2 regions of the Pseudomonas sp. Leaf127 genome follow, and region 1 is predicted to be linked to the other one. Evidence: predicted binding sites of a transcription regulator. Region 1 holds the regulator's gene; the other holds the start of a gene.
What was found. Region 1 encodes FliA, which starts transcription of late flagellar genes. Its sites were predicted from a motif close to CTAAAGTTTNNNNNNNNNNNGCCGNTAA; they were not measured.
Positions count from the first base shown of each region.

Region 2: the regulator FliA is predicted to act here: its motif matches at 3,238-3,265, upstream of motA (flagellar motor stator protein MotA).

Region 1 covers NZ_LMOA01000020.1:412,552-424,553, forward strand. The annotation lists gene flhF (flagellar biosynthesis protein FlhF) at 1-1,005, shown strand, start outside; gene fleN (flagellar synthesis regulator FleN) at 1,121-1,957, shown strand; gene fliA (RNA polymerase sigma factor FliA) at 1,954-2,694, shown strand; gene ASF84_RS12540 (chemotaxis response regulator CheY) at 2,940-3,314, shown strand; gene ASF84_RS12545 (protein phosphatase CheZ) at 3,334-4,119, shown strand; gene ASF84_RS12550 (chemotaxis protein CheA) at 4,151-6,472, shown strand; gene ASF84_RS12555 (protein-glutamate methylesterase/protein-glutamine glutaminase) at 6,523-7,689, shown strand; gene ASF84_RS12560 (flagellar motor protein) at 7,689-8,429, shown strand; gene motD (flagellar motor protein MotD) at 8,435-9,322, shown strand; gene ASF84_RS12570 (ParA family protein) at 9,367-10,155, shown strand; gene ASF84_RS12575 (CheW domain-containing protein) at 10,258-11,154, shown strand; gene ASF84_RS12580 (chemotaxis protein CheW) at 11,212-11,691, shown strand; gene ASF84_RS12585 (DUF2802 domain-containing protein) at 11,695-12,002, shown strand, end outside.
Region 2 covers NZ_LMOA01000022.1:551,668-563,669, reverse strand. The annotation lists gene rsgA (small ribosomal subunit biogenesis GTPase RsgA) at 1-995, shown strand, start outside; gene motB (flagellar motor protein MotB) at 1,298-2,314, opposite strand; gene motA (flagellar motor stator protein MotA) at 2,318-3,169, opposite strand; gene ASF84_RS20355 (HDOD domain-containing protein) at 3,387-4,916, shown strand; gene ASF84_RS20350 (rhodanese-like domain-containing protein) at 5,003-5,818, shown strand; gene asd (archaetidylserine decarboxylase) at 5,874-6,737, shown strand; gene ASF84_RS20340 (hypothetical protein) at 7,006-8,784, shown strand; gene serB (phosphoserine phosphatase SerB) at 8,814-10,028, opposite strand; partial or broken gene ASF84_RS30300 (histidine kinase) at 10,159-10,879, shown strand; partial or broken gene ASF84_RS30295 (histidine kinase) at 10,954-11,664, shown strand; gene ASF84_RS20325 (PqiC family protein) at 11,761-12,002, opposite strand, start outside.

The DNA.
Region 1 (12,002 bases):
GAAGAGCCGCCACGTGCCACTGCGCCCTCGTCGGCCTCGCCGGTCACTGACGCCGCCGTAGGGCAGCGTGTGTTCGAATCGATGTGCTCGGAACTCAATGGCCTGCGCGAGCTGCTCGAAGTGCAGCTTGGCTCCCTGGCCTGGAACCAGTTGCAGGGCGCGCGCCCGCAACAGGCCAACCTGTGGCGCCGCCTGCAGCGCATCGGCCTGTCCGGCCCGTTGTCACGTGACCTGCTGGGCATGATCCCGGATATCGAAGACCCCAAGCAGGCCTGGCGCATGCTGCTGGCGTACCTGGCGCGGATGATCAGCGTGCCGGAAATCGAACCGCTCGAAGAGGGCGGCGTCATTGCCATGGTCGGTCCGGCCGGCATGGGCAAGACCACGACACTGGCCAAGCTGGCCGCGCGTTACGTGCTCAAGTACGGCGCGCAGAACATCGCCCTGGTGAGCATGGACAGTTTTCGCATTGGCGCCCAGGAGCAGCTCAAGACCCTGGGACGGATTCTCAATGTGCCGGTGACCCATGTCGATCCTGGCCAGTCGCTGGCCCAGGCGCTGGAGCCGTTGATTCGCAAGCGCGTGGTGTTGATCGACACCGCCGGCCTGCAAGCCAGCGACCCGGCCTTGCGCCTGCAACTGGAAAGCCTGGCCGGGCGCGGCATCCGTGCCCGCAACTATCTGGTGCTGGGCACCACCAGCCAGAAACAGGTACTGACGGCGGCCTATCACAGCTACAAGCGCTGCGGCCTGGCCGGCTGCATCCTGACCAAACTGGACGAAACCGCCAGCCTCGGCGAAGTCCTGAGCCTGGCGATCAGTCACGAATTGCCTGTGGCCTATCTGACCGATGGGCCGCGTATTCCTGATGATCTGCACCTGCCGCGTCGTCACCAGCTGGTGAGCCGCGCGGTCAGTGTGCAGATGCAGGATGAGCCGAGTGAGGAGGCCATGGCGGACATGTTCGCCGACCTCTATCACAAACCCGGCAAGCAAGTGGGGTAATTGATGGAAACGATTGGAAGGTCCCTGCATATCTGGTCTGCCAGGCATTGTTCGCAAGCGAACGTGCAGCCCGTAATGTGGTTTCGGTCTACGCATGACAAGGTAATGAAATAACATGGGCAGCATGCATCCCGTACAGGTTATCGCCGTGACCGGCGGCAAAGGTGGCGTCGGCAAGACCAACGTGTCAGTGAACCTTTCACTGGCGCTGGCCGAGCTTGGGCGACGTGTCATGTTGCTCGATGCCGACCTTGGCCTGGCCAATGTCGATGTCTTGCTGGGCCTGACCCCCAAGCACACCCTGGCCGACGTCATCGAAGGCCGCTGCGAACTGCGCGACGTGCTGTTGCAGGGCCCTGGCGGCGTACGCATCGTGCCGGCGGCTTCCGGCACCCAGAGCATGGTGCACCTGGCGCCCGCCCAGCATGCCGGCCTGATCCAGGCCTTCAGCGAGATTGGCGACAATCTTGACGTGTTGGTCATCGACACCGCTGCCGGTATCGGCGAGTCAGTGGTCAGCTTTGTGCGCGCCGCCCAGGAAGTGATGCTGGTGGTGTGCGACGAGCCGACCTCGATCACCGATGCCTACGCCCTGATCAAGCTGCTCAACCGTGACTACGGCATGAACCGTTTCCGGGTCCTGGCCAACATGGCCCAGAGCCCCCAGGAAGGGCGCAACCTGTTTGCCAAGCTGACCAAGGTCACCGACCGTTTCCTTGACGTGGCGCTGCAGTATGTCGGTGCCGTTCCCTATGATGAGTGTGTACGCAAGGCCGTGCAGAAACAGCGCGCCGTCTACGAAGCGTTTCCACGTTCCAAGTGCGCCCTGGCGTTCAAGGCCATTGCCCAGAAGGTCGACACCTGGCCTCTGCCGGCCAATCCGCGCGGGCACCTTGAGTTCTTCGTCGAGCGGCTTGTTCACCAGACCAGCGCAGCGGGACCCGTTCAATGACAGCCAGCGGTTACCAGATGTACAGCAAGGCTTCCAGGAATTCGCAGTACGAACTGATCGAGCGTTATGCGCCGTTGGTCAAGCGCATTGCCTATCACCTGCTGGCGCGCCTGCCGGCCAGTGTGCAGGTGGAAGACCTGATCCAGGCCGGCATGATCGGCCTGCTGGAAGTGTCGACCAAATACGATTCGAGCAAGGGCGCCAGTTTCGAGACCTACGCCGGCATCCGCATTCGTGGCGCGATGCTCGATGAGGTGCGCAAGGGCGACTGGGCACCGCGTTCGGTGCACCGTAATACCCGCATGGTCAGCGATGCGATTCGTGGCATTGAAGCAAAAACCGGCCGCGACGCTAAAGATCATGAGATTGCGGCCGAACTCCAGTTAAGTCTGGATGATTATTACGCTATCTTGAACGACACCTTGGGCAGCCGCCTGTTCAGCTTTGACGACCTCTTGCAGGACGGCGATCATGACGGGCTGCACGAGGATGGCGCCAGCGCTTCGCTGGAGCCGTCGCGGGACCTGGAAGACGAGCGCTTCCAGGCCGCGTTGGCCGATGCCATCGCCAATCTGCCGGAGCGTGAGCGTCTGGTATTGGCGCTGTACTATGACGAAGAGCTGAACCTCAAGGAAATCGGTGAGGTCCTGGGGGTCAGCGAATCACGGGTCAGCCAGTTACACAGCCAGTGCGCCGCACGTTTGCGGGGGCGTTTGGGGGAGTGGCGCGCACGCTGACAGCGTCCGGAGTGTCCGGGCGGCTGCAGACCGGCTGTGCAAGGCGTCACGTGTCGAGTACCCGGACAAGGCAGGAGCCTGTCAGCATCCCTGGGGATGACTGGTTCAGGCGTTTGCCCGTGTCCATGTGCCAGGCCTGTGAAAGCGGCAAGCGGTCGAAAATGTGCTGTGCCGGTATTGAGTGAACAGCGGGTCCGGGAGCCGGGCTCGTTCAGGACTGTTTGGAGGTCGAATTGGACAAGAACATGAAAATCCTCATCGTTGACGATTTTTCAACGATGCGGCGGATCATAAAAAACCTGTTGCGTGACCTGGGGTTCACCAACACGTCGGAAGCCGATGACGGCCTGACCGCATTGCCGATGCTGCAAAGCGGTGGTTTCGATTTTCTGGTCACTGACTGGAACATGCCCGGCATGTCGGGTATCGACCTGTTGCGTCAAGTGCGCCTGGACGAACGTCTCAAGCACATTCCGGTGCTGATGGTGACTGCCGAAGCCAAGCGTGAGCAGATCATCGAAGCGGCCCAGGCTGGCGTGAACGGCTATGTGGTCAAGCCTTTTACCGCCCAGGTACTGCAAGAAAAGATCGAGAAGATCTTCGAGCGCGTCAATAGCTGATGCATGCCGCGAGGGCGCTATGGACAACAACGATTCATTGGGCGACTTCGAGTCGACCCTGAAAAAACATGCGCACGAGCTTGTCGCCAGCCTTGAAAGAGGCAAGTTCGGCGATGCCGTGCAATTGATCCATGAGCTCAACCAGACTCGGGACCGCGGCCTTTATCAGGAAGTGGGCAAGCTGACACGTGAATTGCACAGTGCGATCGTCAACTTCCAGATAGACCCGCAGATGCCACAGGCCGAAGAGGTGTCGCAGATCACGGACGCCACCGAACGCCTGTCGTATGTTGTGCGCCTGACCGAGGGCGCGGCCAACCGCACCATGGACCTGGTGGAGCAGAGCACGCCGCTGATGAACAGCCTGAGCGACGACGCCAAGGCGTTGAGCGCCGACTGGGGGCGCCTGATGCGCCGCGAAATCGGTGCCGAAGAGTTTCGTGGGCTGGCAAAGCGCGTCGAAGGCTTTCTTTCTCGTACCGAAAAGGAAAGTCACAGCGTGGCGACCAACCTCAACGACATTCTGCTTGCTCAGGACTATCAGGACCTGACCGGCCAGGTGATCAAGCGCGTGACGCAATTGGTCACCGAAGTTGAAAGCAATCTGCTCAAGCTGGTGCTGATGGCCAGCCATGTCGATCGCTTTGCCGGCATTGAACATGATCGTGAAGCACTGTTGGCGGAAAATAATCCGAAAAAAAATCTCGCCCAAGGTGAAGGTCCGCAAATTCATGCCGATAAACGGGAAGATGTCGTTTCCGGTCAGGATGATGTGGACGACTTGTTATCGAGCCTCGGCTTCTAGGTCTTGACGGTTAATTTTAGGGAGCACCCCCATGAGCTTCGGCGCCGATGAAGAGATCCTTCAGGATTTTCTGGTAGAGGCCGGCGAGATTCTCGAGCAATTGTCCGAACAGCTGGTCGAGCTTGAAAGCCGACCGGATGACGCAGACTTGCTCAACGCAATTTTTCGCGGTTTTCACACTGTTAAAGGGGGCGCCGGCTTCCTCCAGCTGCATGAGCTGGTGGAGTGCTGCCACATTGCCGAGAACGTGTTCGACATCCTGCGCAAGGGTGAACGACGCGTAGATTCAGAATTGATGGACGTGGTTCTCGAAGCCCTGGACACCGTCAACAGCATGTTCGGCCAGGTGCGCGAGCGCAGTGACGTCACGCCTGCCACCCCTGAACTGCTGGCGGCGCTGGCGCGTCTGGCCGATCCGCAGGCCGCTGATGAAGCACCTGCGGCCGCGGAGCCTGTGGCACAACAGGCTGCAGAACCTGAAGCCCCGGCCCCTGGCGATGAAATCACCGATGACGAATTCGAGCGTCTGCTCGATTCGCTGCAAGGTGCCAAGTCCGATGCCCTGGCACCTGCTGCACCTGCACCTGTACCGTCTGCGCCGGTGGCGGCCAGCGATGAAATCACCGACCACGAATTCGAAGCGCTGCTCGACCAGTTGCATGGCAAGGGCTCGTTCGATGCCGGCATCGCAGCGGCAGCCCCCGCTGCCACAGCGGCAGTGCCAGCGTCGGCAGCGGCCCCAGCGGTGAACAGCGACGAAATCACCGACGACGAATTCGAAGCGCTGCTTGATCAGTTGCATGGCAAGGGCTCGTTCGATGCCGACAAGGCGACACCCACCGCAGCGGCCAGCCCGGCGCCTGTGGCGGTCGCCAAGGTCGAAGTCAAGGCTGAGGCGGGCGCCGATAAAAAACCGGCGTCTTCGGACGAAATCAGCGAGCACGAATTCGAAAACCTGCTCGACCAGTTGCATGGCAAGGGCAAGTTCGAGCCGGCCGCCGTAGCCGATGCCGTGGCGGCCGCCGTTTCTGCACCGGCCGCACCCGTCAAGCCAACTGCGCCGGCCGCTGCAGCACCGGCTGCCAAGGCGGCACCCGTGCCAGCCGCAGCGCCCGCCCGTGCCGCCGCGCCGGCCCCGGCCCGTGCCGCGGCGCCAGCGCCGGAAAAACCGGCAGCGGCAGAGGTCGAGACCACCGTGCGCGTCGACACCGCGCGGCTGGACGAGATCATGAACATGGTCGGCGAACTGGTGCTGGTGCGTAACCGCCTGGTGCGCCTGGGGCTCAACAGCGGCAACGAAGCCATGTCCAAGGCGGTGTCCAACCTGGATGTGGTGACCGCTGACTTGCAGACCGCGGTCATGAAGACCCGCATGCAGCCGATCAAGAAGGTCTTCGGTCGCTTCCCGCGTCTGGTTCGCGACCTGGCCCGGCAGCTCAAGAAAGAAATCAACCTGGAGCTGGTCGGTGAAGAAACCGACCTCGACAAGAACCTCGTCGAGGCCCTGGCCGACCCGCTGGTCCACTTGGTGCGCAACGCGGTGGACCACGGTGTGGAAACCCCCGAAGAGCGCGAGGCCTCCGGCAAGCCGCGTGGCGGCAAGGTGATACTGTCGGCCGAACAGGAAGGCGACCACATCCTGTTGTCGATCTCCGACGACGGCAAGGGCATGGACCCTGCGGTCCTGCGCGCCATTGCCGTCAAGCGCGGTGTCATGGACAAGGATGCCGCCGACCGTTTGAGCGACAGCGACTGCTACAACCTGATCTTCGCCCCGGGGTTCTCGACCAAGACCGAGATTTCCGACGTGTCCGGGCGAGGCGTGGGCATGGACGTGGTCAAGACCAAGATTTCCCAGCTCAATGGCTCGATCAATATCTACTCGACCAAGGGCCAGGGCTCCAAGATCGTCATCAAGGTGCCGTTGACCCTGGCGATCATGCCGACCCTGATGGTCATGCTGGCCGACCAGGCCTTTGCCTTCCCGCTGGTCAACGTCAACGAAATCTTCCACCTGGACCTGTCGACCACCAATGTCGTCGATGGCCAGGAAGTGGTGATCGTGCGCGACAAGGCCTTGCCGTTGTTCTACCTCAAGCGCTGGCTGATCCGTTCGGCGGCGCATGAAGAGCAGCGCGAAGGGCATGTGGTGATCCTGACGGTGGGCACCCAGCGCATCGGCTTTGTGGTCGACCAGTTGGTGGGTCAGGAAGAAGTGGTCATCAAGCCGTTGGGCAAGATGCTGCAAGGCACGCCAGGCATGTCGGGCGCCACCATCACCGGTGACGGCCGCATTGCGTTGATCCTCGACGTTCCGAGCATGCTCAAGCGTTACGCCTCGCGGCGGATTTGATTCTGGTGCCGGGGCCGCTCAGGCGGCCCCGGGCGCCTATTGGAGTGTTTATGGCAGTCAAGGTCCTGGTGGTGGATGATTCCGGTTTTTTCCGCCGCCGAGTTACGGAAATCCTGTCTTCGGACCCACTCATCGAGGTGGTCGGTACTGCCACCAACGGCAAGGAGGCCATCGAGCAGGCCCTGGCGCTCAAACCCGATGTGATCACGATGGACTACGAAATGCCGATGATGGATGGCATTACGTCGGTGCGTCACATCATGCAACGCATTCCCACCCCGGTATTGATGTTCTCCTCACTGACCCATGAGGGCGCGCGGGTCACCCTCGACGCCCTGGACGCCGGTGCGGTCGACTTCCTGCCGAAGAATTTCGAAGACATCTCGCGCAACCCCGACAAGGTTCGGCAGTTGCTGTGCGAGAAGATCAACACCATTGCCCGCAGCAATCGTCGTTTCGGCGGCTACAGCGCCCCGGCTCCGGCTGCCCCTGCTGCGGCCAGCACGCCGGCATTTGAAGCGCCGCGCCGATCGTTGCCTACACCGCCGCCGGCTCCGGCCGCCACACGGGCGCTGCCGACACGCACCCCTGTATCGGCAGCGCCTGCGGCTGCCCATCATGCCCCGGCGCATCATTCGCCCGCGCCAAGGCGCAAGTCCTACAAGCTGGTGGCCATCGGCACCTCGACCGGGGGGCCGGTGGCGCTGCAGCGGGTGCTGACCCAACTGCCCGCCAACTTTCCGGCGCCTATCGTGCTGATCCAGCACATGCCGGCGGCCTTCACCAAGGCCTTCGCCGAACGCCTCGACAAACTGTGCAAGATCAGTGTCAAGGAAGCCGAGGATGGCGATGTACTGCGTCCGGGCCTGGCATTGTTGGCGCCGGGTGGCAAGCAGATGATGGTCGACGGCCGTGGCACGGTGAAAATCCTGCCCGGTGACGAACGCCTCAACTACAAGCCCTGCGTCGACATCACCTTTGGTTCGGCCGCCAAGACCTATGGCGACAAAGTGCTGGCGGTGGTGCTTACCGGCATGGGTGCTGACGGCCGTGAAGGGGCGCGCATGCTCAAGCAGAGCGGCAGCAATGTCTGGGCCCAGGATGAAGCCAGTTGCGTGATCTATGGCATGCCGATGGCCATCGTCAAGGCCGACCTGGCCGATGCGGTCTACAGCCTCGATGATATCGGCCGGCATCTGGTCGAGGCTTGCCTGTAATGGATGTTCTGAGCCTTATCGGTCTGATCCTGGCCTTCATCGCGATCATCGGCGGCAACTTTCTCGAAGGTGGTCATGCCGGTGCCTTGCTCAATGGCCCGGCGGCGCTGATCGTACTGGGTGGTACGCTGGCCGCCTCGCTGATCCAGTCGCCCATGAGTGCCTTCAAGCGCAGCATGCAGATCTTTCCATGGATCCTGTTTCCACCACGCTTCGACTTGTCCGGCGGCATCGACCGGATCATCAGTTGGAGCCTGACCGCGCGCAAGGAAGGCCTGCTGGGCCTGGAGTCTATTGCCGACACCGAGCCGGACCCGTATGCCCGCAAGGGCCTGCAACTGCTGGTCGACGGCGCCGAGCCGGAAACCATCCGCAGCATCCTGGAGGTGGACTTCATCACCCAGGAAACCCGCGATATCCAGGCGGCCAAGGTCTTTGAAGGCATGGGCGGCTATGCCCCGACCATCGGTATCATCGGTGCGGTCATGGGCCTGATCCACGTCATGGGCAACCTGGCCGACCCCAGCCAGTTGGGCAGCGGTATCGCCGTGGCCTTCGTGGCCACCATCTATGGCGTGGCCAGTGCCAACCTGTTCCTGCTGCCGGTGGCCAACAAGCTCAAGGCCATCGCCCTGCGTCAATCGCGCTACCGGGAAATGCTTCTGGAAGGGCTGCTGTCGATTGCCGAAGGCGAGAACCCGCGCTCCATCGAACTCAAGCTGCAAGGCTTCATGGAGTAGCCGTCATGGCCCGTCGTCGTCCTCGTGAAGAACACGAAAACCATGAGCGCTGGCTGGTGTCCTACGCCGACTTCATCACGCTGTTGTTCGCCTTTTTCGTGGTGATGTACTCGATTTCGTCGCTCAACGAGGGCAAGTACAAGATCCTGTCGCAGGCGCTGGTCGGGGTCTTCAACGATGCCGAACGCACGATGCAACCGATTCCGATCGGCGAGCAGCGGCCGCAGACCGTCAAGCCGGCCGAGCCCTTGCTCAAGGACAGCGAGGAAACCGATGCCGGGATTGGCAAAAACAGCATTGACCCGCTGCAAACCATTGCCGATGAAGTGCGTGCAGGCTTTGGCGACCTGATCAAGTCCGACCAGATGACCGTGCGCGGCAACGAGCTGTGGATCGAGATCGAACTCAACTCCAGCCTGTTGTTCGGCAGCGGCGACGCCATGCCCAGCAATCGGGCCTTCGGCATCATCGAAAGGGTTGCGACCATCGTCAAACGCTTCGACAACCCGATCCATGTCGAAGGCTTCACCGACGATCAGCCCATCAATACCGCACAGTTCCCGACCAACTGGGAACTGTCTTCGTCACGGGCGTCTAGCATCGTGCGCCTGCTGGCCATGTACGGTGTCAGTCCGGCGCGCATGGCCTCGGTCGGCTATGCCGAGTTCCAGCCGGTGGCGGCCAATTCGACCGCTCAGGGCCGTGCCGAAAACCGCCGTGTGGTCCTGGTCATTTCGCGTAATCTGGATGTACGTCGCAGCCTGACCAGCAGTGGCTCGGCCAATGCCCAGCCGGATGCGGCCTTGCGCCGTGCTGGCACACAAACTGCACCGGCACCGGCAAGACCGCCGTCAGGCAACAATGCTGTCAATTCTCCGTCACCTGTTCGCTAGCCGAAACCCGGTATGGAAGTTGCCGTGCGCAAGGAATACACCGAATGAGAGTCTGGGCAGTCGCCAATCAGAAAGGTGGGGTCGGCAAGACCACCACGACCATTGCCCTGGCCGGGTTGCTGGCCGATTCGGGCAAGCGCGTGGTCGTGGTCGATCTTGACCCGCACGGCTCGATGACCAGTTATTTCGGGCACAACCCCGACGAACTGGAGCACAGTGCGTTCGACCTGTTCCAGCACAAGGGCGTCGTACCGCAGGACTTGCCAGGCCAGTTGCTGCTGCCCACCAGTGACAAGCGGATGTTTCTCATGCCGTCGAGCACGGCGCTGGCCACCCTGGAGCGTCAGTCGCCGGGGCAGAACGGCCTGGGCCTGGTGGTCGCGAAAAGCCTGGCCCAGCTGTGGCAGGATTTTGACTATGCGCTGATCGACAGCCCACCCTTGCTGGGGGTGCTGATGGTCAATGCCCTGGCGGCGAGCCAGCAACTGGTGATTCCGGTGCAGACCGAGTTTCTGGCAGTCAAGGGGCTGGAACGCATGGTCAATACCCTGGCGATGATCAATCGCTCGCGCAAGACACCCTTGCCTTACACCATTGTCCCGACCCTGTTCGACCGTCGTACACAGGCCTCGATGGGCACCTTGAAGCTGCTGCGCGATTCGTTTCCCGAACATGTCTGGAAAGCCTACGTGCCGGTCGACACGCGCCTGCGCGATGCCAGCCGGGCAGGCATCACGCCTTCCCAGAACGACAGCAAGAGCCGGGGGGTGCTGGCGTACCGGGCGCTGCTCAAACACCTGCTCGCCGAGCAACTGACGACGCAGGTGGCCTGACGTGAGCCGCAACCGTTTGTGGGCCTTGCGCTCAAGTTCGCTGTGCTTGCAGCCGATACTCCGGACAAGCCCCCTTGGCACTTTTTTCCGTTGGGCACTGACATGATCCGCCCCGTAGATGTTGCAACCCGGCCCCAACTGGCGCTGCAGTCGTACCTTGATGCCTTGCTCCAGGACGCCACCGAAGAGGCGCCGCTGGTGCTTGAGCCTGCCAGCTCCCTGGACGAGTTCCAGGCGGCGGTGCTCGAAGAGCAGGCCCGTGATGCGCAGGTGCCAGCGCGCAAGCCGCTGGCCCTGGCGGTCGCCGCTCCGGCCGCGGTGGCGCAGCCGGTGGCCGTGGCCGCTCCTGTGCAGGTGGCCGTCGAAGTCCCGGTGGTGCCGGTTGACATCGTGCCCGTGGCCGTACCGGTCACAGCCCCTGTGGCGGTGCCTGTCGTGGCCGAGCCGGTGCAGACGCTGGTCGAGCCGGTGGCTGAACTGAACAAACCGCTGGGCCTGATCGTGCCGCCGCCCCCGGCCGGCAGCCAGCGCCCGGAATGGGCTGCCGAGCCCTTCGAATGCCTGCTGTTCGACGTAGCCGGCCTGACCCTGGCGGTGCCGTTGGTGTGCCTGGGCGCTATCTATCCGCTGGATGGCCAGGAGCTGACGCCCCTGTTCGGCCAGCCTGACTGGTTCCTGGGCATCCTGCCGTGCCAGGCGGGTAACCTCAAGGTGCTCGACACGGCGCGCTGGATCATGCCCGAGCGTTACCGCGAGGATTTCCGCCAGGGACTGCAATACGTGATTTCGGTCCAGGGCTATGAGTGGGGGCTGGCGGTCCATCAGGTCAGCCGTTCATTGCGCCTGGACCCCAACGAGATCAAATGGCGCGCCCAGCGCGGTCACAGGCCCTGGCTGGCCGGAACGGTGATCGAGCACATGTGTGCGCTGGTGGACGTGGCCGAACTGGCCGAGCTGATTGCCAGTGGCGCGGTCAAGCGCCTGGACAAGAAACGATAAATCATCGGACGGCGCACTGTGCGCCGCCTGCACAGCACACACCTGAGGGGTTGAAGCATGAACAAGTCGTCTGCACAGGGTTCCGAAGATCCTATCCTGCAGTGGGTTACCTTCCGTCTGGACAACGAGTCGTACGGCATCAACGTGATGCAGGTCCAGGAAGTGCTGCGTTACACCGAAATCGCTCCCGTGCCGGGCGCGCCAAGCTACGTGCTGGGCATCATCAACCTGCGCGGCAACGTGGTCACCGTGATCGACACCCGCCAGCGCTTCGGCCTGCCGCCGGTCGAAGTCAGTGACAACACCCGTATCGTGATCATCGAGGCCGACAAGCAAGTGGTCGGTATCCTGGTCGACAGCGTGGCCGAAGTGGTCTACCTGCGCCAGTCCGAAGTCGAAACCGCACCGAACGTGGGCAACGACGAATCGGCCAAGTTCATCCAGGGCGTGTGCAACAAGAACGGCGAACTGCTCATCCTGGTCGAGCTGGACAAGATGATGACTGAAGAAGAGTGGTCCGAACTGGAGAACATCTGACCAATGCTTGAGGCCGCCGTCATTGTTCTGGGCATTCTCTGGGTCTTTACCCTGTTGATGCTCGTGAGCCACATCAAGCGTCAGCGCCGCCTGGATGCCGAACGCGACAAGGTCAGCAGCGCGCGCGAACAGCGCATGCGCGATCTGGCCCGTCGCGTCGACAATTTCCAGAGCGGGACCATTCGCATGGGCGAAGAGCTGCACGACCTGCGTGCGACCGTGGCCTTGTTGCCTGACAAAATCACGTCACTGGAACAGCGCGACCCCTCGACCCTGACCTTCGCCCAGGCTGCACGCCTGGTGGGCATGGG
Region 2 (12,002 bases), on a different contig from region 1:
GCATCGAAAAGATCCAGGGCGAGCGCGCCGCCCGCGCTGCCAAACGCGAGTCCCAGGCGGTCGAAATCCTCGAGGGCGGTGATCTGGGCCCCGAGCAGGTCGGCCTGGTGATTGCCCACTTCGGCGTCCAGGTCGAAGTCGAGGCCCAGGAAGGCGAGCTGCAGGGCCAGACCTACCGCTGCCACCTGCGTGCCAACCTGCCGGCGCTGGTCACCGGCGACCGGGTCGTCTGGCGGGCCGGCAACCAGGGCATCGGCGTGATTGTTGCGCAACTGCCGCGCAGCACCGAGCTGTGTCGTCCGGACTCGCGCGGCCAGCTCAAGCCGGTGGCGGCCAACGTCGACCTGATCGTGATCGTGTTTGCGCCGATGCCCGAGCCCCATGCCAACCTGATCGACCGCTACCTGGTGGCCGCCGAACATGCCGGCATTCACCCGTTGCTGCTGCTCAACAAGGCCGACCTGATCGACGAGCAGAACGCGATCGTGCTCAACGAGATGCTGTCGGTGTACCGCGGCCTGGGCTACCCGGTGCTGGAAGTGTCGGCGCATCACGGCGATGGCATGCAGCAACTGCAGGAACGCCTGAACGGCCAGGTCAGCGTATTCGTGGGTCAGTCGGGGGTGGGCAAGTCATCGCTGGTCAACAGCCTGTTGCCGGACGTGGGCACACGGGTCGGGCCGCTGTCGGAATTTTCCGGGCAAGGCACGCACACCACGACGACCGCACGGCTGTTCCACTTCCCGAACGGCGGCGAACTGATCGACTCACCGGGCATTCGAGAGTTCGGCCTGGTGCACGTCAGCCGCCATGACGTGGAAGCCGGCTTCATCGAGTTCAACAACCTGATCGGTACCTGTCGCTTCCGTGACTGCAATCATGACCGCGAGCCGGGTTGCGCACTGCTCAAGGGGCTGGAAGAAGGCCGGATTTCACCGCAGCGAATGCACAGCTACCGCTCGATCCTGGCCAGCCTGCCGCAAGACGAATACTAAGCGCCCTGCTGCCGGAGCGGCAGCAGCGGCATTCGCGACCGTGGGTCGCGCCTGCGGGTTTTGCGCCTGGCCCCTATTCAAGATCTGACATAGATCCTGTGGGAGCGATCACCGGTCGCGAAAGGGCCAGTACATTCAATATCTCCGGCGGCTGGCAGGATGCAATCGCGACCGTTGGCCGCGCCTACGGACTGATGCCAATCAGCCAAGTAGCGGCGCAAACATCCGAGCGTAGACCGGTCGGGCGACAAACCGCTTCAGCCGGGAACAACGCCCGGACCAAAACCTGCCGCCGACCGGGCTTACTGCCTCGGCGCCTGCACACCGCCCTGCTCGAACAGGTTCAGGCGCTGGCGCACATCACGCGGCAGCACACCCGCCTGTGGATCAACCGCAGGGGCCGTGCCGGAAGCGCCTGGCGCGGCCGGCGTGGCAGGTGCGGCCGGCGTGCCTGCCGGGGCCGTACCGGTGCCCTGGTCGCCATCGATCAACTGCTGGGCCTTCTTGGTCAGGACCACGATGTCGATGCGCCGGTTGATCGGATTGAGCGGCTGGTTGCGGTCATACAGCGCCGAGGAGGCATAGCCCACCACCCGCGCCACTTGCGACTCCGGATAAGTGCCGGCCACCAGGGCACGACGTGCCGCGTTGGCACGACTGGCCGACAGCTCCCAGTTACCGAACTCGCCCGCGCCGGCAAACGGCTTGGCATCGGTGTGGCCGCTGACGCTGATCTTGTTCGGCACATCCTTGATGGTGTCGGCCAGGGCCAGGAGGATGTCTTCGAAGTACGGTTTGAGCCGCGCACTGCCGGAGTCGAACATCGGCCGGTTATCAGCATCCACAATCTGGATGCGCAAGCCGTCCTGGGTGATTTCCAGCAGGATCTGGTCTTTGAATTTCTGCAGTTGCGGGCTTTCTTCAACCTTGTTCTGCAGCTCTTGCAGGAGCATTTCCAGGCGTTCTTTCTCGACCTGATCGGCCTTGGCCTCGGCGTCGTCAGACTCGATCGGCACGGTATCCGGGCTTGGCGTGCTCTTGATCTCGGGGTTCAGGGAGCGGTCCGGCGCCATTTCCGGCGAGCCACCCAGGTCGATCACATACGGCGAGCCGCTGTCGCTGAAACCGACCGGGTCCTTGAAGTAGCCGGCAATCGCCACCAGTTCTTCGGGCGTGGCGGCCGACATCAGCCAGAGCACCAGGAAGAACGCCATCATCGCCGTCGCAAAGTCGGCGAAGGCGATTTTCCAGGCACCACCGTGGTGTCCGCCACCGAAGCGCTTGACCCGCTTGATGATTATCGGCTGATTGTTTTCCATGGCTTAGCGACCGCGTACGGCTTGTTCCAGCTCGCTGAAGCTGGGGCGATGAGCCGGGTAAAGAACCTTGCGGCCGAACTCGACGGCCAGTGACGGCGGCATGCCGGAGGCGGACGCGACCAGCGAGGCCTTGATGCACTCGTAGACGTTCATCTCTTCCTTGGCATCGTGCGCCAGGGAAGTGGCCAGCGGGCCGAAGAAGCCGTAGGCCGCCAGAATACCGAAGAAGGTACCCACCAGGGCCGCACCCACGTGCTGACCGATGGCGGCCTTGTCGCCGGAACCCAGCGAGGCCATGGTCACCACGATCCCCAGTACCGCCGCAACGATACCGAAGCCGGGCATGCCGTCGGCGATGCCGGTCACCGCATGGGAAGGATGCTCGAGCTCTTCCTTCATGCTCAGCAGCTCCATGTCGAACAGGCCTTCAAGCTCGTGGGGCGCCATGTTGCCCGAGGACATGATGCGCAGGTAGTCGCAGATGTACGCCGTCATGCGGTCATCCTTGAGTACGCCGGGGTACTTGGCAAAGATCGGGCTGGAGGCCGGCTCTTCGATGTCGCCTTCGATGGCCATCATGCCTTCGCGACGGCTCTTGTTGAGAATCTCGTAGATCAGCCCCAGCACTTCGAGGTAATAGGCATGGGTAAAGCGGGTGCCGAACATCTTCAGCGACTTTTTGAACACATGCATGGTCATATGACCCGGGTTGGCCTGCAAGAAGGCACCCAGGGCCGCACCACCGATGATCAGGACCTCGAAGGGCTGGAACAGGGCCATGATCTGGCCGTGGGACAGCACGTATCCGCTGAGGACGCTTGCGAAAACGACAATAATGCCGATGATTTTAGCCATAGGTAAAAACTACTTGTTCAGTCGGATTCAGGGATAGGTGCGATGCAACGATGGAGCTGCTGTTCTGCTTATCGGCTTCACTGAGCCAGACTGTAGGCTGATCCTGTGAAAAAACCTGTTTCGTCCATGAGGCAGGGTGTAACAATACATGACATCGCAAGGTCTGAATAAGCGTAAACCACAACTGACAGACTCCTAGCCGTACAGGCCGCCCCGTATGCCGACAACGCCACATTTTCCACGCCCACGAACACTTGATGCCTGGGTCAGGCAACTGGATGGCCTTGCGCTGCCGATTCCGCAGCACAATCACGCCCATGTACGCTCGGCGCTCAATGACAGCCGCCGCTCGTTGCGTGACATTGCCGACATGATGCAGGAAAGCCCGGCCCTGGTCCTGAGCGTGCTGCGCGAAGCCAATCAGCATGCCCACGGCCTGGCCGAACAGGCCGAGAGCCTGGAAGTGGCGCTCAACCGCCTGGGCCTGGCACGCACCGAGGTGCTGCTCAATCGCCTGCCGGCCAAGCCGGCAGACGAGATCCCCAAGGCCTATCGGCAACTGATCCTGATCAGCCAGCACGCGACCCAACAGGCCAGCGGCCTGTTCGCCAGCCGCCTGGCACGCCTGTGGCAGGACATTCATCTGGGCAGCCTGTTATTTCTCTCACCGCTGTGGCCGATGGCACTGGCACACCCCACGCTGCTTGAAGAGTGGGAGCTGCGGGTCATCCACAAGGGCGAGTCGAGCCGGCGCGTCGAGCAGGAACTGTTCGGTATCAACCTGCTGGACCTGTGCCTGGCGCTGGCCGAAACCTGGCGCCTGCCGCTGTGGGTCACCCGCGGCTATACCGTGCTGATCAAGGAACGTCGCGAGTGGGTCAAGACCCTGCGCATCGCCCGCGAGAACCATGACCCCCTGCAGCAGCAGCGCGACATGGACGCCGATAACCCTCTGCAGCGCTGGTTCAACCAGCCGGCCAACACCGTGCTGCTGGGCAATGGTCTGGCGCTGTCAGCCCAGCAGGCCTGGAACAGCCCGCACTGCCTGCGCTGGGAACTGCTCAGCAGCCTGTACCTGCAACAGCCACTGGAGGATGTCCAGCAGCAGGTGCACCAGAACGCGGCCAGCAGTGGTCGCCAGCATGCGAGCCCAGACCTGTGGCACCCGGTCGAATCCCTGCTCTGGCCGTGGGACTTCAGGCGTATTGCCAACAACCACGAGCCCGCCCCGCCGCCCTCGGCCGATGCCCTGCAACGCTGGCGCAAGCTGTGCGCGGAGCTGCTGGTCGAACCCAGTCCGTTCAACAACGCCATGCACCTGACCACCCTGGCCCGCGATGCGCTGGTGGCCTGCGGCATGCAACGGGTCATGCTGCTGATGCCCGACAAGACCGCCAGCCTGCTGCGCGTGCACCAACTGGCCGGCATGAGCACCGATAACGCCGCCTTGCAGTTCCCGCTCAAGGACAGCAAGGTGCTGGAGCGCCTGCTCGGCCAGCCGACCCAGTTGCGCCTGACACCGGCCAACCACGCGCAGTTCGCCGCCTTGCTGCCGCCGGTGTTCAAGACTCTGTTCAAGGGCCAGCACTTGCTGATTCGCTCATTGAGCCGCAACGGCAAGGTATTGATGCTGGCCATCGCCGACCAGGGCGGCAGCCCGCTGTCGGACATCGCCGTGCAGGCCTTCGGCAAAACCGCGCAATGCATCGAGCGGGCGCTGGCCAATTTCGTCCAGCTCAAGTCCTGACCGGGCAGCGCTGATCGACGCCCAGGCCCTTTTCCAGCTCGGCCTGGGCTACAATTTGTGCCTTTGCTCATCAAGGGAGGCTGGAAATGTCCGTGTTCAACGACTTGCCGCTGGTCATCGAGCCCCGCGACCTGCAGGCTCGCCTGGCCGCGCCGGAACTGATTCTGGTAGACCTGACCACCCAGGCCCGCTACGACGCCGGGCACATCCCCGGCGCACGCTTCATAGAGCCCAAACGCACCCAACTGGGCCAACTGCCGGCGCCGGGCCTGACACCTGCCCTGAGCGACCTGCAACGCCTGTTCGGTGAGCTGGGCCATAATCCCGATGCGGTCTATGTGGTCTACGACGACGAAGGCGGCGGCTGGTCCGGGCGCTTTATCTGGTTGCTGGATGTGATCGGCCACACGCACTACCACTACCTTAATGGCGGCGTCCTGGCGTGGACCGCCGAGGGCCTGCCCTTGTCCACCGACGTACCGGCACCGGGCACCGCTGCGGTGACCCTGGAACTGCACGATCAGCCCACCGCGACCCGTGAGTACCTGCAAAGCCGCCTGGGCGCCGAGGATCTGGCGATCTGGGATGCCCGTGCCCCGGAAGAGTTTTCCGGTGCAAAACGCCTCTCGGCCAAAGGCGGGCATATTCCTGGCGCCGTGAATTTCGAGTGGACGCGTGGCATGGACCCGTCACGCCAGTTGCGCATTCGCCAGGATCTCGCCCAAACGCTGCAGGCCCTGGGCATTACCCCCGACAAGGAAGTGATCACCCATTGCCAGAGCCATCGCCGCTCGGGCTTTACCTACCTGGCCGCCAAGGCGCTGGGCTACCCGCAGGTCAAGGCCTATGCCGGTTCCTGGAGCGAATGGGGCAACCACCCCGACACGCCGGTCGAACAATGACTCTGCAGCTTGCCGCCCGATCAGGCAGGCTCCCAATCACTACTTAGGAAGATTCATGAAAGAGCGTCTGTTTATTCTCAGTCAGTACCTGCTGCCCCATCACTTGTTGTCGCGCCTGGCCGGCTGCGTGGCCGAATGCCGCGTGCGCTGGTTCAAGAATGCCTTCACGGCGTGGTTCGCACGTCGCTACCAGATCGACATGTCCCAGGCCCAGGTCGAAGACCTCACCGCCTATGAGCACTTCAATGCCTTTTTCACCCGTGCGCTGAAACCCGACGCGCGCCCGCTGGATGCCACGCCCGGCGCGGTACTGAGCCCGGCCGACGGTGCCATCAGCCAGCTGGGCCCGATCGAACAGGGCCGGATTTTCCAGGCCAAGGGCCACAGCTACAGCGTGCTTGAACTGCTGGGCGGCGACCCGGCCGTATCGGCGCCGTTCATGGGCGGCGAGTTCGCCACCGTGTACCTGTCGCCCAAGGACTACCATCGCGTGCACATGCCATTGGCCGGCACCCTGCGCGAAATGATCTATGTGCCGGGGCGCATCTTCTCGGTCAACCAGACCACGGCTGAAAACGTGCCGGAGCTGTTCGCACGCAACGAGCGCGTGGTCTGCATCTTCGATACCGAGCGCGGCCCGATGGCCATGGTGCTGGTCGGGGCGATGATCGTCGCCTCGGTCGAAACGGTCTGGGCCGGGCTGGTCACGCCGCCCAAGCGCACGCTGAAGACCGTGCGCTACGACGAAGCGGCACGGGCACCGATCCATCTGGAAAAAGGCGCCGAGATGGGCCGCTTCAAGCTGGGCTCCACTGTCATCGTCCTGTTCGGGCCCGAACAGGTCAAATGGGCCGAGCACCTGGCAGCTGAATCCAAGGTCAATATGGGCCAGGCCCTGGCTCACGCCACCTCGGCCTGAGCCATTCGGCCGGCTGCGGCGGTGTTGTCAGACAGACCGTTGCAACCGGCCAGCCCCGTCTGTATCGCGCTGTCCGGCCCGGCTCGCGCCATGGCCATAAGCCAGATTAAGCTGCGGGATCAGGTCGATACTGTTACAGTCGGCCCATCGGTGTTGTAGGACACTTTGTATTCAACCGGCACATCCAGCGACCTGACTCAGTCAGACGCCAGCGTGCCGATCGAAGACCACCGTTCGGGCCAGTAATACGCAGGAGTCTGCCTGTCACATGAGTAAATTGAGCTTTCCTTTGTTGTTGCGTGTTCCAGCACCGACACAGTCGAGCCTGACCTTCTGTGATGCCAATCCGCGCGATCTCAAGCGCTGGATCTCGACACTGCCCAAGGCCAATCTCGGCGAAATGGCCCGGCAATTGTATCAAGGTCTTACAGAACTCAACCTGCTGCTCACCCCTACCGAAAATCGCCTGCAACTGCTGGAGCTGCTGCGCCCGGAAGTGTACTTCGTGTGCAAACACCTGGAGCGCCACTTTCTCAACCAGTCCATCGTACTGGACGAACGTCCGCGCAAGGTTGCCAACCTGTGCCAGGCCCTGCAGAACCACTTGGCCACTGGCTACAAACTGATCATTCATCAGGTTGCGCCCCACTACAGCCGTGATCAGGCCACCGTGTTCACCACCGCACTGCAGCGTGCCCTGCATTGCCTGAACGGCCCCCTGGTACGCGCCAGTCAGTTGTACTGCCCGGTGCAGGACGGTCTGTGGCTTGAGCTGCACCAGATCTACCAGATCGCGCGTCAACAGCAGCTGCACACCGTGCAGGTTATCGAACCCCAGGCGCTGCATGTGCGCAGCCTGAGCGTCGAACAGACCTATGTCATTGCCTTGATGATGGGCAATGCGCGCTGCAACCAGATGCGCCAGCTCAACATCGGCAGGCTGGCCGAGGCGCTCGAAGCCTGGAGCAGCCTGGTCCGGTTGCAGGATGCGCATGAGGACGGCAGCCTGTTCGCGCTGGATCCAGGCGTCGACAAACCACCGCGTTACCGCAATCTGTATGGTGAAGAGATCCTGCCGCGCCTGCTCGGCATCAACCCCCTGAACCTGGCCAGTGCCATTCATCAGTACCTGGAACTGCCAGCCGAGCAGCGTGCACAGGCACGCCTGACTGTGCCACCGGGGGTCAGTGCCGACCTGCTGCAACACCTGGCAGTGGCCTGGGGTGATGTGGCAGAGCGGACCTTTCAGCGCATCCCGGGCCAGGGTTCCCTGAAGCTGTGCCTGGGCATGAGCGCCCTGCACTACTACCTGGGCGGGCGCAAATCGTTCAGCGAACAGCTGCAACTCCCGGCGGTGATCCAGGCGGCGGACTTCAGCCTCAAGCTCGTCAATGACCATGACGACCCCTGGTCGCAGGCATTCGACACCCAGCGCGGCAACACCTCTTCGACCTTGCTGCCGTTCGAGGAAATCCAGTACCCGCAAGCCGAAAGCGATGCCGATGGCAACAACGCCCAGCAGGACTTTCCGGTCTATGAACTCAACATCGTCAATCACAGCCCGGGCGGTTATTGCCTGGCCTGGCACAAGGAGGTGCCCAGCCAGCTCCAGGCCGGCGAAGTCATCGGCTTGCAGGATGAAAGCGGGTTGGGCTGGAGCGTTGCCATCGTGCGCTGGATACGCCAGGTACGCAGCGGCGGCACGCAGATGGGCATCGAGCTGATCGCGCCCTTCGCCCAGCCCTGCGGCATGCAGTTGATTGGTGAAGAACTGAACAGCCAGTACCTGCGCAGCCTGATGCTGCCCGAAGTGCGGCCGCTGGACAAACCACCGATGGTGCTGGCACCGCGATTGCCCTTCAAGGAGGGCAGCAAGGTGATGATGAACATCAACGGCGACGAAACACGCGCCGCCCTCAAGACACGCCACATCGCCAGCGCCAGCTACAACCAGTTCGAGTACCAGTTGTTCGAGGCACCGAAGGTCGCCGGCCAGGACAAGGCCCGGGGCGGCGAAGAGTTCGACTCGCTTTGGGGAACGCTTTGACGGCGGCCATGGCCGCCAGCGTTTAACGCTTAATGACGGCCTTCGCGGTCGCGAAAGCCCAGCAGGTACAGCACGCCGTCCAGGCCCAGGGTCGAGATTGCCTGTTTGGCGGACTGCTTGACCAGCGGCTTGGCACGGAAAGCCACGCCCAGACCCGCGATGGCCAGCATCGGCAAGTCGTTGGCGCCGTCGCCCACGGCAATGGTCTGCTCCAGGCTCAGGCCTTCCCTGTGCGCCAGCTCGCGCAGCAGGTCGGCCTTGCGCTGGGCATCGACGATCGGCTCCACGGCCACACCGGTCACCCGGCCGTCGACCACCTCCAGTTCATTGGCAAATACATAGTCAATGCCCAGCTTCTGCTGCAACTGTTTGGCAAAGTAGGTAAAGCCACCGGACAGGATCGCGGTCTTGTAGCCCAGGCGCTTGAGTTCGGCGAACAGGTTTTCGGCGCCCTCGGTCAGGCGCAGCGAGGCGCCGATGTCGTCGAGCACACTGACGTCCAGCCCCTTGAGCAACGCCAGGCGCTCCTTGAAGCTGGCGCGAAAATCCAGCTCGCCGGCCATGGCACGCTCGGTGATGGCCGAGACTTGCTCGCCCACCCCGGCCGCCTTGGCCAATTCGTCGATGACCTCGGCCTCGATCAGGGTCGAGTCCATGTCGAACACCGCCAGGCGGCGGTTGCGACGGAACAGCGAATCCTGCTGGAACGCAATGTCGACGTTCAGCTCTTGCGCGACACTGAGGAACTCGGCCTGCATGGCCTTGAGATCACCCGCTTCACCGCGCACGGAAAACTCGATGCAGCCCTTGCTCTGGTCTGCCGGCGTATCCAGTGGCGTGCGCCCGGACAATCGATCGATCTGGTCGATGTTCAGGCCATAGCGGGCAATGATCGAGCTGACGCATTGCAGTTGCTCGGCGGTGACCTTGCGGGTCAGGAGGGTCACGATATGCCGGGCTTTGCCCTGACCGTCGACCCAATGCTGGTAGTCCTCTTCGGACACGGGCGTGAAACGCACTTGCTGGTCGAGCTTGTAGGCGGTGAACAAAACCTCTTTGAGCACCGAGGAACCCTGCACCGTATCCGGAATCTCAACCAGGATGCCAAACGACAGCGTGTCGTGGATCACCGCCTGACCAATATCGAGAATGTTCACGCCACCTTGGGCAAGAGCGCCGGTAATGGCTGCGGTGAGACCGGGACGATCCTCACCAGTGATGTTAATCAGGACGATTTCGCGCAAGGCGCACCCCCGCTATGGAAAAAAATCGCATTCTACCTGCTTTCAAGGCCCACCGGGCACAGCCAGCGCTTTGCCGTCTCAGGGGCGCTCGCTATACTGCGCGGCAACTTCTTCGAAAGAGCCGCGCTCTGTGAACCGGCCCACGCCTGTCAAATCCGATAACTTCTTCCTGCTGATCTTTCGTGCCGTGCGTCACCGCCGCGTGCCGATCGCGCTGCGTATCGCCAGTCATAACGTGATTCTGGTGGCGCTGGCCCTGGTGATCTATGCCGGCGTCATGGGCCTGCAGTTCAAGCAGGCCATGCACGAGCAGGCCGACGCCCTGGGCCAGGCCCTGACCACCCAGACGGCGACCTCGGCCACCGAGTTGCTGGTGGCCAACGACATCCTCAGCCTCAATGTGCTGCTGGGTAACCTGGTCAAGAATCCGCTGGTGGCCCATGCGGCAATCTACAGCGTCGACAACCGCATTCTCGCCGAGGCCGGGCAGCGCCCGAAAAGCGGGTTGCTGGGTGAAAGCCAGGGCCTGTACGAAATCAAGATCACGTTCCAGGACGTGATGGCCGGGCATCTGCGCATCAGCCTGGACATGTCGCAATTCCAGCAGCCGCTGACCATCAGCCTGCAAAGCATGGGCATCCTGGCCGGTATCCTGCTGGCCCTGGCCCTGGCCCTGAGCCTGCGCCTGGGCCGGCACATTTCCACGCCGCTGCTGCAGTTGCGCCTGTGGCTGCGCAACATCGACCCCTACACACCGGGCACCGAGCGCCAGGACGAAGTGGGTGACCTGGCCCGCCAGTTGCGCGCTTCGTTCGCGCCACCGGTTCCGGAGCCCGCACCGGAGCCGGAGTTCGACCCGGACCTGCACGACGACCTGGGCGACGAGTCGTTCTCGGCCCATGACGAGATCATCGAAAAACCTGTCAGGCCACGCCTGGCGCCGGCCCCGGTGCCGCGACGCATCATGGCCGAGGAGGACCTGGACGACGATGACGCCTTCGCCGACCTGCACGAACCCGTCGTGCGCCCGGCGGCCATGCCGGTACCGGTCGTCCCTGTCTATAACGAACCACAGCACACCGCCATCCTCGCCGCCCAACTGGGTGCACAGGACCAGTTGCGCCGCCTGCCGCGCGCACGCCTGACCGACCTGCAGCAACGTTATCGCGATTGCCTGGAGCAGGCCGCCTCACTGTATGACGGCGAGATGCACACCCTCAATGACGGCAGCACCTTGTTGCTGTTCCACAGCCAGGTCATCGGCGAGGACTACCTCACCAACGCCATCTGCTGCGGAGAATTGCTGCGCGCCCTGAGTCACGCCTTGCAGGTCGAAGTCGCCGACAGCGGCATTACCTTGCAATTGCAACTGGGCCTGACGCTGGACGAGGGTCTCAAGGGCCTGAGCCAGATCGACCTGCTGCTGACCAAAAAGGCCCAGGACGCCCTGGCCCTGTCGCAGCACAGCCGCAACCTGCTGCTGGTGGAGCGCTCGATCAACGACGACGAACTGATCCGCCAGCGTGCCCGCATCCGCCCCATCGCCAGCCCCGAAGGCGCATGCTGTGTAGAACGCCTGATGGAGCCCTACCCCTCGATGCTCGAGCGCCAGCTGGCACGGATGCACGACGTATAAAACACGCTGCAGGAGCGCGGGGGCGGCCATCCGTCTCTGCCCGCGGTGGTTCAGGAAAGCGCGCAGTCCCTGACGGGGCTGCGCGCAGAGGCGCAATCAGAAGCGGAACACTTCCAGATCGGTACGGATGGGCGCGGCCATGGGGATTTTCGGCTTGTCGGCCTGAGGCTTGGCACGCACGATGGGCGCGGCTTTCTTTGGCTCTTCGATCACCCAGGAGATCGGCTTGATCGCCGTGCTGATCTGATCGGCCAGCCGCTGCAGGAGCAGGCCCTGGGCCTTGACCTGGGCGGCCGTACTGCCGCTGTGAACCTCTTGCAGATGCACCAGGCGGCTGT